3 regions of the Streptomyces sp. NPDC030893 genome follow, and region 2 is predicted to be linked to each of the others. Evidence: riboswitches for the same ligand, from Rfam matches in the RefSeq annotation. Region 2 holds a riboswitch; each other region holds the start of a gene.
What was found. Region 2 has a riboswitch for cobalamin ahead of ACZ434_RS17105 (cobalamin biosynthesis protein). Riboswitches for the same ligand answer to the same signal wherever they lie in the genome.
Positions count from the first base shown of each region.

Region 1 (4,079 bases), on a different contig from region 2:
AGGGCCAGCGCCCGGCCCTCGCGCACCTCGAAGTCCAGGCCGGTGAGCACGGGCGGGCCGTCCTCGTACGCGAAGGACGCACCCCGCAGCGCCACCAGCACGGACTCGCTCACGACAACGGCCTTTCCAGTACGAGGGTCAGGGCGGCCAGCGCCACCAGCAGCGCCACGCTCAGCGCCGTGAACCGCACGGAGACCCGTGCCTCGGGCACCAGCACGCGCAGGGTGCCGTCGTAGCCGCGTCCGGCGAGCCCGGAGTGCAGCCGCGCCGCCCGGTCGAAGGAGCGGACGAAGGCGGTGGCCCCGAGTCCGCCGAGCGAACGCCAGGTCGCCGCCCGGGTGGTGTGACCCAGCCGGGCGGCCTGCGCCCGCTAGACCCGGCGCACCGAGTCCAGCAGCAGAAAGCTCATCCGGTACGTCACCAGCGCCACGTCCACGAGCGGTGCGGGCACCCCGGCGCGCACCAGACGCGGCAGCAGGTCCGACATCGGCGTGGTGAACGCGAACAGCAGCACCCCGAGGGAGGCCGCCGACGTACGGAGCAGCAACTCCCCGGCGCGCAGCGGCCCGTCCGCGGCCGGGGACACGAAACCGCCGGGCCCGCCCACCCGCACCAGCAGGGCGAGCGCTCCGGTGAGGCAGAAGCCCAGCGGCACCCGGTACGCCCGCCACAGGCGCCGCGCCGGCACCCCCGCCGGGCCGAGCAGCACCGTGAGCGCGGTCACCAGCACCAGGGCCGCTCCCGGCCAGGGCGGCAGTGCGATCGCGAGCACGGTGAGGCCGAGCCCCAGCACGGCCTTGTCCACGGGATGACGGCGGCGCCAGCGGCTGCTGTGCGCTGCCGCGTCGATCGGCAGCACGGGCCGTCAGACCGGTCGTCCGGCGGCGGCCCCGTCATCGGCGTCCCCGGCTGTCCCGGTCCGCTCGACCGCCCGCTCCTCGCCCTGCCGCCGTCCGCGGCGCAGCCCGAAGTAGTAGGCGAGGACGCCCGCGCCGATCGCCGCCTGGAGGGCGAACAGCGCCGACTCGACCTCCCCGGAGGGTGGTTCGTACAGCGGGGAGAACCACGGTTCGTAGTCCGGGTCGATCTCGGTGATCGCCGTCTCCGCCTCGGCGTCCGCGCCGGCGAACGGCTCCTCCTTGTGGTCGCCGAGCCCGAACACCAGCGGGATCACGGCGAGGGCGGCCACGAGGGCCAGCAGCAGTGTGTTGATCCTCGCGTTGCGGCTCATCGGGTCACCGCCCCGGCCGGCTCCGCCGGCTTGCGCCCGGCCACCGAGGTCACCAGCACCCCGAGCCGGGTCAGCTCGCCCCTGCTGGAGCGCACCAGCATGCGCATCACCAGCACGGTCAGCAGCCCCTCGCTCACCGCGAGCGGGATCTGCGTCACGGCGAAGATGGAGCCGAACGTGCCCAGCGCGCCGGGGAATCCGCCGGCCGGGTCGGGGAAGGCGAGCGCCAGCTGCACGCTCGTCACGCAGTACGTCGACAGGTCGGCGGCGAACGCTCCGCAGAACACGGCGCCCATCAGCGGCGCTCCGGACCGCCGCAGCAGCCGGTGGACGCCGTACCCGGCCCACGGGCCGACGACCGCCATCGAGAAGACGTTGGCGCCGAGCGTGGTCAGCCCGCCGTGGGCCAGCAGCAGCGCCTGGAACAGCAGGGTGATGGTGCCCAGCACCGCCATCACCGGCGGCCGGAACAGGATCGCGCCGAGTCCCGTGCCGGTGGGGTGGGAACAACTCCCCGTGACCGACGGCAGTTTCAGCGCGGACAGGACGAAGGTGAAGGCTCCCGAGGCGCCGAGCAGCAGTGTGCTCTCGGGATGTTCCCTGACTTCACGGATGAGCGACCGGGCTCCGTGGACGACGAACGGCGCCGATGCGACGCCCCAGGCGACCGCGTGCGCCGGTGGCAGAAAACCCTCGGCAATGTGCATGGCTCAGCAGACCCTCTCCAGCACCTCGTGGATGGTTGACGCGCCTTGGCCGGTCTCCTGGCTGACGGGTACCACCGCCCGTGCTCCGCCTTCCCGGGTCCCGAGGGACCCAGTGGCTGCCCGCGAGGGCCGGAGCCGGACTTCCCGATCACAGTGGCGAGGGCCGCACCGGTATCGCACCGATTTCCCGTCACCAAGGCGTGGCGACAGTAATGCCCCCACCGGCCCGGTGACAAGCGGTCACCGGGGGCGCGCGGACGGCGCACACCTGCGCACACCTGCGCGACGGGGGAGGGTCCCGCGCCGTTCGCCCCGCTGTCTCCCGTGCCGCCTAGCGTCCGGGCCGTCGGCCCGGGAACACACATGGAGCGGGGGGTGACATTAGTGTGCGGCGCACAGTATCGTGTGAGCCGTGTCCGTAGAAGAACTGACCCTGAGCCAGGCGCAGGAACTGCGCCGCGGGACGGTGGTGCTCGCCTGTCTGGCGCTGCTCCGGAAACCGCAGTACGGCTATGCGCTCCTGGAGACGCTCGACGACGCGGGGGTCACCGTCGACGGAAACACGCTCTACCCACTGCTGCGGCGCCTGGAGAAACAGGGGCTGCTGACGAGCGAGTGGAACACCGACGAGTCCCGCCCGCGCAAGTTCTACCGCGTCAGCCCCGACGGATCCCGGGTCCGCGAGGGCCTGGTGCGGGAATGGCAGGATCTCGTCGCCTCGATCTCACGACTCACCAAGGAGAACGAATGAGTACGGGGGTGCTCACCGAGCGCTATGTCCACGAGGTGGTCCGGCGGCTCCCGGCGGACCAGCGTGAGGACCTGGCGCAGGAGCTCCGCGCCACCATCGCCGACACCGTCGAGGGGCGGGGCGGCGACGACCACCAGGCGGCCGAGCGGGAGGTGCTCAGCGAACTGGGGGACCCGGTGCGCTACGCGGCCCGGTACACCGACCGGCCCGTGTCCCTGATCGGCCCGGACCTGTATCCCGCCTACATACGGGTGCTGGTCCCCCTGGTCACCGGCGTGCTGCCGGCCCTCTCCCTCGGCCTCGCGCTGCTGGAGGTGGCCGACGGCGGCGGCCTCGGTGCGGCCCTCCGGGTCGGCGCCGGCACGCTGGTCGGAGTCGGCGCCCAACTGGTCGCGGCGATCACCGTGGTGTTCGCCGTGACCGAGCGGGTGCGGTACCGCCGCGGCACCACGGGCGAGCGCTGGACGCCGGACGAACTGCCCGACGCCCCGCGGGACGACCGGGGCGGGGTCGCGGCCCTCGCCGCCGTGGCCTGGGACGTGCTGCTGTTCGCGCTGATCGTCTGGCAGCACACCGCCGAGCCGTACCGGGCGGACGGCGGCGAGCGGCTGGAGGTGCTGAACCCGGACCTGTGGTCGGGCTGGATCTGGCCGGTTCTCGCCGGTCTCGCCGGCCTCGCGGTGGCCGGGGTCGCACGGGTGGCCGGCCGGGGCTGGACCGTCCGTCTGGCCGGCTGGTACGCACTCGCCCACGCGGTGTTCACCCTGCCGCTGGCCTGGGTGCTGTACCGACAGGAGCTGTTCAACCCCGACTTCCTGGCCGACGCCACGACCCTCTGGGAGTCCCAGGAGTCCGTCTACGGCGGGGCGGCGCTCATCGTGCTCGCCATCGGCGTCACCTCGGTCGCCAAGGCCTTCCGCGCGGCGCTGCGCTGACGGCGGGCGACGACGGGAAGGGGGGCTGCCCGGCCACGGCCGGGCAGCCCCCCTTCGTGCGCGTCTCACCCGGTGCTCAGCGCGTCCCGGATCCGGTTGCGGTCGATCTTCCCCGTCGACGTCCTCGGCAAGGGCTCGGACACCAGCTCGAACACGCCCGGCACCGCCGCCCGCACCGCCCGCTCCGCACAGTACTGGCGCAGCGCCAGCACCCCCACGGAGCCGGGCGCGGCCGGCCGTACGCGCGCGTGCAGGCGGTGGCCGGCGACCGGGTCCGGGAGCGCGACGACGGCCGCCTCGGCGACCGCCGGGTGCTCCAGCAGAATGCTCTCGACGTGCTGGGTGCTCACCTGGGTGCCGCGCACCTTGACCATGTAGTCGGTCCGTCCGAGCACGCTCAGCGAACCGTCCTCGTGCCGCCGGGCGACGTCGCCGGTGCGGTAGTACACCACGCC
Region 1 covers NZ_JBVIFC010000004.1:104,127-108,205, forward strand. Annotated here, with positions in the region: gene ACZ434_RS10400 (energy-coupling factor ABC transporter ATP-binding protein) at 1-113, opposite strand, end outside; partial or broken gene cbiQ (cobalt ECF transporter T component CbiQ) at 110-859, opposite strand; gene ACZ434_RS10410 (energy-coupling factor ABC transporter substrate-binding protein) at 866-1,231, opposite strand; gene ACZ434_RS10415 (energy-coupling factor ABC transporter permease) at 1,228-1,938, opposite strand; cobalamin riboswitch at 1,969-2,151, opposite strand; gene ACZ434_RS10420 (PadR family transcriptional regulator) at 2,351-2,689, shown strand; gene ACZ434_RS10425 (HAAS signaling domain-containing protein) at 2,686-3,624, shown strand; gene ACZ434_RS10430 (AMP-binding protein) at 3,690-4,079, opposite strand, start outside.
Region 1: another riboswitch for cobalamin. It lies ahead of ACZ434_RS10415 (energy-coupling factor ABC transporter permease); the one in region 2 lies ahead of ACZ434_RS17105 (cobalamin biosynthesis protein).

Region 2 (4,079 bases):
GGGTGGCTCCGCCGGTGCGGGAGGGTGGGGGTGCCGGCAAGGGGTTCTTCGCCCCCGCCGCCCCTTCCCGTCCCGTCCCTGGGGCTGCGCCCCAGACCCCCTTCGGCCCTTCGGGCCTCGTCCTCAAGCGCCGGACGGGCTGTTCCTCAGCCCGGCTGGCCGTAGCCGCGCAGGTGTTCGCCCGCCTCCTCCAGTTGCTCCCGGGTCAGGAGGTGCGGGGTCAGGCCCGGGACCGATGACGCGGTGAGCCAGAGGCGGCACATCCACTCCAGTTGGGCGGTGCGGTCGTAGGCCTGGGCGAGGGTCGTGCCGTGGGTGACCGTGCCGTGGTTCCGGAGCAGGCAGCCGGTGCGGCCGTCGAGGGCGCGGAGCATGTTCCCGGCCAGTTCGTCGGTGCCGTACGTGGCGTAGGGGGCGACCCGGACGGGGCCGCCCAGCGCGGCGGCCATGTAGTGGATCGGGGGCAGTTCGCCGACGAGGGTGGAGACGGCCGTGGCGTGGACGGCGTGCGTGTGCACGACGGCGCGCGCGGCGGTGGTGCGGTACACCGCGAGGTGCATGGGAAGCTCGCTGGTCGGGACCAGCGAGCCGAGCACCTGCCGGCCGGCGAGGTCGACGCCCGTCACATCGTCCGGCGTCAGCCGGTCGTACGGCACTCCCGACGGCGTGACCAGCACCGTCTCGCCGACCCGCACCGACACGTTGCCGGAGGTGCCGACGACGAGTCCGTCGGCGACGGTCCGGCGCGCGGTCTCGACGAGCTCCCGCCAGGCGTGCGCCTCCTCCTCGCCGACCCGCCGGCTCCCCGTGGGGTGCCCGGCGTCCTCCGCTTCCCGTCCGTCCCGCTGCCGCCCGGTCATACCGCGATCCTGCCAGGTGGCCTGCGCACTGGGCCGTCCGGCGGAGCGGCCACCCCCTCTTACGGTCACCACGATGCCCATTCCAGTTCATCTTCCGTTCACCCTGGTTACCTACGTTCGACCAGCCAATGACCTCGAACGATTGCCTGGGTAAATGGAAAGCTTCTCGCTGATCCTCGCGATTGTGGTGGTAACCGCACTCGCGTTCGATTTCACGAACGGTTTCCACGACACCGCGAACGCGATGGCAACGACCATTTCGACCGGTGCCCTGCGACCCAAGGTCGCGGTGGCCATGTCCGCCGTACTGAACCTCGTGGGCGCATTCCTCTCGGTGGAGGTCGCCAACACGATCTCCAAAGGCCTCGTCGACGAGGCGGGCATCCGTCCCGAGGTCATCTTCGCCGCATTGGTCGGCGCGATCCTCTGGAACCTGCTGACCTGGCTGGTCGGACTGCCGTCCAGCTCCTCGCACGCCCTCATGGGCGGTCTGATCGGCGCCACCGTCGCCTCCGCCGGTTTCGGCGCGGTGCACGGCGACGTCCTCGTCACCAAGGTACTGATCCCCGCGATCGCCGCCCCGCTGGTGGCCGGTCTCGCCGCGATGTTCGCGACCCGGCTGACCTACCGCCTGGGCCGCAAGGCCGACGGCAAGGCCTCCGAGAAGGGCTACCGCGCCGGCCAGATCGCCTCCGCCGGCCTGGTCTCCCTGGCCCACGGCACCAACGACGCCCAGAAGACGATGGGCATCATCACGCTCGCCCTGGTCGCCGGCGGCGCCCTCGCCCCCGACTCCGACCCGCCGATGTGGGTCATCGTCTCGGCCGGTGTCGCCATCGCGCTGGGCACCTACCTCGGCGGCTGGCGCATCATCCGCACCATGGGCAAGGGCCTGACCGACCTCCAGCCGCAGCAGGGCTTCGCCGCCCAGACCAGCGCCGCGACGGTCATCCTGGCCTCCTCGCACCTCGGCTTCTCCCTCTCCACCACGCACTCCGTCTCCGGTGCCGTGATGGGCGCGGGCCTCGGCCGCAAGGGCGGTGTCGTCCGCTGGTCGACCGCCACCCGCATGTTCGTCGCCTGGGGTCTGACGCTGCCCGCGGCGGCCTTCGTCGCGGCCGTCGCCGAGTGGGTCTGCGGCTTCGGCAGCTGGGGCACCGCGGTCGTGGCCGTCTTCCTGGTCGCCTCCAGCTTCGCCATCTGGAAGATCTCCCGCCGCGAGATCGTCGACCACACCAACGTCAACGACCACGAGGTCCCGGGCGAGGCGCCGTCCGGCGAGGAGCCGTCCGGCGTGGTGACGCAGGCGATGGCCGCCGTCACCCCTCCCCCGGCGGGCACCGTGACCGATGAACTCGCGGCCACGATCCCGGCCCCCAACGACCCGGCGGCGCCGGCCAAGACCGCCGTCTGACCGCGACCCGGTACGAAGGAAGAAGAGCACCATGCAGATCGACTGGGCAGCCCTCGGCTCCGTCTTCGGCGTCAGCCTCGTGGTCACCGTGGCGCTGGTGGCCCTGTTCACCCTCGGCATCACCGGACTGTCCCGCCGCGAGCGGGCAGCCGCCCAGGGCCAGTCCGCGGTCCTGGCCGTCACCGGCGCCTGGGCATGCTTCGCGGCGTGCGCGGCGGCGGTGGGCTACGGGATCTACCTGATCATGGCCTGACCCCGGCCCGGATCATGCCCTGATCCACGATCGTCACCGTCCGGCGGGCGGTGCGGGAGCCCCGGCACCCGCACCGCCCGCCGTCGTGTGCGCACCCCGCCCGCGGTTCACCCACCGGAACCCCTCTGTGGGCCTCAGCACACTTCAGCCTCGCAGGTCAACGGCAAGTTGACGGCCCTTCGGGGGCCGTGGTGGACTGCCTCAGCCAATACGGCGGCAGGAGAGGAAGCCGGTGCGATTCCGGCGCGGTCCCGCCACTGTCACCGGGTGAACACCCGGGAGCCAGGAACTCTCACCGCCGGTCTCGTCGAACCAGGGCGTGGACACCCTGAGTGAGGACATATCGCCATGCGCGGCTGCCTGTCGAGGTCGATCAGCGACACCCCACCCCGCTTCGGGGCCGGTCCCTCCGGATCCGTCACCGGCTGACCCCATGGGTGCCGATCGCGTATTCGCGTACGGCGCCGCCGCCGGCCTCCTCGGCGACCTGCTGCTCGGCGATCCCCGCCGTGGGCACCCGGTCGCCGCTTTCGGGCGGGCCGCGGCTGCCGTGGAACGAGTGCTGTGGCGCGACGACCGGGGCCGGGGTGCCGTGCACACCGCCGTGTGCGTCGGCGGCGCCGTGGCGCTGGGCGGCGTCGCCGCCCGCTGTGTGCGCTCCTCCCCCGCCGCCTCCGTCGCGCTGACGGCCGCCGCCACCTGGGCGGTCGTCGGGGGCACCTCGCTGGCCCGGGAGGCCCGCGCCGTCGGGCGGGCCCTGGAGGCCGGGGACGTCGAGGCGGCGCGGGAGCGGCTGCCGCACCTGTGCGGCCGTGACCCGCAGGCGCTGGACGCCGACGGCATCGCCCGCGCGGTGGTGGAGTCGGTCGCCGAGAACACCTCCGACGCCGTGGTGGGCGCGCTCGTGTGGGGCGCCGCCGCAGGGGTGCCGGGCCTGCTCGGGTTCCGGGCCGTCAACACCCTGGACGCGATGGTCGGCCACAAGTCCCCCCGCCACCGCCGCTACGGCTGGGCCTCCGCCCGTCTCGACGACGTGGCCGGCTGGCCGGGGGCGCGGCTGACCGCCGTACTCGCCGCGGCCGGCGGACCGGACCCGCGCGGCGCGGTACGGGCCTGGCGGGCCGACGCGCACCGCCATCCGAGCCCCAACGCCGGTCCCGTCGAGGCGTCCTTCGCGGGCGCGCTCGGGGTACGGCTCGGCGGGACGCTCTCCTACAGCGGCCGGGTCGAGCACCGGCCGGTACTCAACGGCGGCGGGCGGGCCGTCGCCGTGTCCGACATCGACCGGGCGGTACGGCTGTCGCGGCGCGTGGGCTGGCTGGCGCTCGGCGCCGGTGTGCTCGCGCGGAGCATCGTGAAGGGACGCAGGCCATGAGCGGTGGGGGGCTGCTGGTCGCCGGGACCACCTCGGACGCCGGCAAGAGCGTGGTGACCGCCGGGATCTGCCGGTGGCTGGTGCGGCAGGGCGTCAAGGTCGCGCCGTTCAAGGCGCAGAACATGTCGCTGAACTCGTTCGTCACCCGGGAGGGCGCCGAGATCGGGCGGGCGCAGG
Region 2 covers NZ_JBVIFC010000008.1:27,203-31,281, forward strand. Annotated here, with positions in the region: gene ACZ434_RS17090 (class II aldolase/adducin family protein) at 147-860, opposite strand; gene ACZ434_RS17095 (inorganic phosphate transporter) at 1,015-2,274, shown strand; gene ACZ434_RS17100 (hypothetical protein) at 2,306-2,527, shown strand; cobalamin riboswitch at 2,703-2,838, shown strand; gene ACZ434_RS17105 (cobalamin biosynthesis protein) at 2,961-3,902, shown strand; gene ACZ434_RS17110 (cobyric acid synthase) at 3,899-4,079, shown strand, end outside.

Region 3 (4,079 bases), on a different contig from region 2:
GTGTTCTTGATCGCGTCCCGGTAGCGCTCGTAGAAGTCGGGGTAGCGCATGGGGCGCAGCGTCAGCTCGAAGCCGGGGTCGAGCAGGTTCTTGTCGGTCATCACTGGCAGGCCTCGCAGGACTCGGGGTTTTCCAGGGAGCAGGCGACCGCCTCGGGGTCCGGGGCGGCCTGCACGGGGACGGTGGACCGGGCGGCGGCGCGGGCGATCCGCGTCGCCGGGCGGGAACGCAGGTAGTACGTGGTCTTCAGGCCCTGCTTCCAGGCGTACGCGTACATCGAGGAGAGCTTGCCGATGGTCGGTGTCTCCAGGAACAGGTTCAGCGACTGCGCCTGGTCGAGGTACGGAGTACGGGCGGCGGCCATGTCGATCAGGCCACGCTGCGGGATCTCCCAGGCGGTGCGGTACAGGGCGCGGACGTCCTCGGGGATCCAGGTGAAGCCCTGCACCGAGCCGCCCGCCTCGCGCAGCGCCTCACGGGTGCGGGCGTCCCACACGCCGAGCCGCTTGAGGTCGTCCACCAGGTACGAGTTGACCTGGAGGAACTCACCCGACAGCGTCTCGCGCTTGAACAGGTTGGACACCTGCGGCTCGACGCATTCGTAGGCGCCCACGATGGAGGCGATGGTGGCGGTCGGGGCGATCGCGAGGAGCAGGGAGTTGCGCAGCCCGGTCCTGGCCATCCGCTCGCGCAGTGCCGCCCAGCGCTCCGGCCAGGTGGTCTCGACGCCGTAGTGGTCGGGATGGAGCACGCCCCGCGCGGTGCGCGTCTTCTCCCAGGCCGGCAGCGGGCCGTGGCGTTCCGCCAGGTCGGCCGAGGTCTCGTACGCGGCGAGCATGATCCGCTCGGCGATGCGGGTGGAGAGGGCCTTGGCCTCGGGGGAGTCGAAGGGCAGCCGCAGCTGGAAGAAGACGTCCTGCAGACCCATGGCGCCGAGGCCGACCGGGCGCCAGCGGGCGTTGGAACGGCCCGCCTGCTCGGTCGGGTAGAAGTTGATGTCGACGACCCGGTCGAGGAACGTCACGGCCGTACGCACCGTCTCGTCCAGGCGCTCCCAGTCGATGTCCCCCCGCTCCACGAAGGCGCCGAGGTTGACCGACCCCAGGTTGCAGACCGCGGTCTCCCCGTCGTCGGTGACCTCCAGGATCTCCGTGCACAGGTTCGAGGAGTGGATGACATGGCCCGGCTCGGCGGTCTGGTTGGCCGTGCGGTTCGCGGTGTCCTTGAAGGTCATCCAGCCGTTGCCGGTCTGTGCGAGGGTGCGCATCATCCGGCCGTACAGCTCACGCGCGGGAAGGGTCTTGCGGGCCAGCCCCGCCGCCTCGGCCCCGCGGTAGGCGGCGTCGAACTCCTCGCCCCACAGGTCGACCAGCTCCGGCACGTCCGACGGGGAGAACAGCGACCACTGCCCGTCGGCGTCCACCCGCCGCATGAACTCGTCCGGCACCCAGTGCGCGAGGTTCAGATTGTGCGTACGGCGGGCGTCCTCACCGGTGTTGTCGCGCAGCTCCAGGAACTCCTCGACGTCCAGGTGCCAGGTCTCCAGGTAGACCGCCGCCGCGCCCTTGCGCCGCCCGCCCTGGTTCACGGCGGCCACCGAGGCGTCCAGCGTCTTCAGGAACGGGACGATGCCGTTGGAATGGCCGTTGGTGCCGCGGATCAGGGAACCCCGGGCACGGATGCGGGAGTAGGCCAGGCCGATGCCGCCGGCGTGCTTGGAGAGCCGGGCGACCTGGTGGTAGCGGTCGTAGATGGAGTCCAGCTCGTCCTTGGGGGAGTCGAGGAGGTAGCAGGACGACATCTGGGGGTGCCGGGTGCCGGAGTTGAACAGCGTGGGGGAGGAGGGCAGGTAGTCCAGGCGGCTCATCAGCCCGTAGAGCGCGGCGACCTCGTCCACCGAGCGGGCGCTGTCGTCCCCGGCGAGACCGGCGGCGACCCGCAGCAGGAAGTGCTGGGGCGTCTCGACGACCTTGCGGGTGACCGGGTGCCGCAGCAGGTAGCGGCTGTGCAGGGTGCGCAGGCCGAAGTAGCCGAAGCGGTCGTCGGCGCCGGGGTCGATCAGCGCGTCGAGCCGGCCGGCGTGCAGCCGGACGAACGCGGCGGTCCGGTCGGCGACCAGGCCCTCGCGGTGCCCGGTCGCGACGGACCCGGTGAAGGAGGTGACGCCCTGCGAGGCGGCCTCGGCGCGTACGGAGAGGGTCAGCAGCCGGGCGGCGAGCCGCGAGTAGGCGGGGTCCTCGGAGATGAGCCCGGCCGCCGCCTCGGTGGCCAGCTCCCGCAGCTCCGCCTCGTCGGCGGACGCGGACCGGCCGCGCAGCGCGGCGGCGGCGACCCGGCCGGGGTCGGCGCCCCGCAGGTCGGCGGACAGCTCGGTCAGGGTCCGCAGCAGCGCGGCACCGGGGCCCTCGCTCTCCCGGGTCACGTCGATCGCTGAAGCCGGATCGGCTGGCGCGATGGTCACGTGGGGCTCTCCCTCGCTCGGCACGGGGCCTCGAAGAGCGCAGGGGGCAGTACACGAACGCACGGGGCGTCGCGTCCACCGGCCCATTCCGCGAGGCCCGGACGTCGGGCACCCGGACCGGACGGCCGGGCGCACTGTCGGCAGGTCCTCGGACTGACGCCCACGCACACGCGGGCATGGGTACACCGTTGCGGGACAGTTCCGGATTCACACCGGATTCCCCTGCGGCGACAGCGAGCACGAGCATACATCTTGTGCCGGGTGCCGCCGACAGCCCCATATCTTGTGTCGCGTCGGTGTCAGAGCGTCAGTGTGTAGGCGAGGAGCATGAGGTCGTCCACGTCCGGCAGCGGGTTCCAGTCGCGTTCGGGTGCGCGGGTGAAGCCCAGCCGCTCGTAGATGCGGTGGGCGGAGCGCATCGTGGGCTGGGTCGACAGCACGATCGCCCGGCAGCCCTCGGTGGCCCGTGCCCGGTCGACGCAGGCCCGCACCAGGGCCTCCCCGGCGCCCCGGCCCCGGGCCGCGTGGGCGACCGCGAGCATCCGTATCTCCGCCTCGCCGGGCCCGGCTATGTCGCCCATCGGCCCGCCGCCCGGCACGAAGGTCACCCCGCCCAGCACCGTCCCGTTCTCCTCGGCGACCAGCACCTCGGCGGCGGCCGCCCGCTCCGCCACGTCCCGGAGCCGGTCGAGATACGGGTCGCTCTCCCCGAAGTCCAGCAGCCCGTCCCGCAGATAGGCCTGCGCGGTGATCTCACCGAGTTCCCCGTACTCGCCGGGCCGCGCCGGCCGGATGACGATGTCCATGAGGGGAGTGTGCCGGACGGGTACGACAACGGGCCGCCGGTTTTTCCCGGCGGCCCGTCACCCGACGGGGTGTCAGTGGCTGCTGCCCGCCGTGGCCGGCGGGAGCTCCGCCGCGACGCCGGGGTCGCCCGCGTCCGCCGTGTAGTCCTCCGGCGCGGTCCGGTCGATCCCCTCGGGCGCCTTGAGGGCCCGCATGACGAAGGTCAGCACGACCGTCACCACGACATTGAGCACGAAGGCCGTGAGACCGATGTAGCCGATCTCACCGATGCCCGGGATCTCCTTCGCGGACCCGCCGAAGTGCTTCTGCGTGGGCGAGGCCACCCCGTACGCGGCGACCGTGCCGTAGACCATGCCGACCGCCCAGCCGCCGATCAGCGCCCAGCGGTGGAACCAGCGGGTGAACAGGCCGCCCACCAGCGCCGGGAAGGTCTGCAGGATCCAGATGCCGCCGAGCAGCTGGAAGTTGATGGCGACCGTCTTGTCCATGGTCAGCACGAACGCCAGCGCGCCCACCTTCACCAGCAGCGAGACGATCTTGGAGACCTTGGTCTCCTGCGCCGGGGTGGCGTCCGGTCTGATGAAGTCCTTGTAGATGTTGCGGGTGAACAGGTTCGCCGCCGCGATCGACATGATCGCCGCCGGCACCAGCGCGCCGATGCCGATCGCCGCGAAGGCCACGCCCGCGAACCAGGCCGGGAACATGTTCTCGAAGAGCTGCGGGATCGCCAGCTGGCCGTTGTCGACCTCGACCCCGGCCGCGATCGCCATGAAACCGAGCAGCGCGAGCAGACCCAGCATCAGCGAGTACA
Region 3 covers NZ_JBVIFC010000006.1:163,590-167,668, forward strand. Annotated here, with positions in the region: gene ACZ434_RS14845 (ribonucleotide-diphosphate reductase subunit beta) at 1-101, opposite strand, end outside; gene ACZ434_RS14850 (ribonucleoside-diphosphate reductase subunit alpha) at 101-2,461, opposite strand; cobalamin riboswitch at 2,584-2,746, opposite strand; gene ACZ434_RS14855 (GNAT family N-acetyltransferase) at 2,761-3,267, opposite strand; gene mctP (monocarboxylate uptake permease MctP) at 3,340-4,079, opposite strand, start outside.
Region 3: another riboswitch for cobalamin. It lies ahead of ACZ434_RS14850 (ribonucleoside-diphosphate reductase subunit alpha); the one in region 2 lies ahead of ACZ434_RS17105 (cobalamin biosynthesis protein).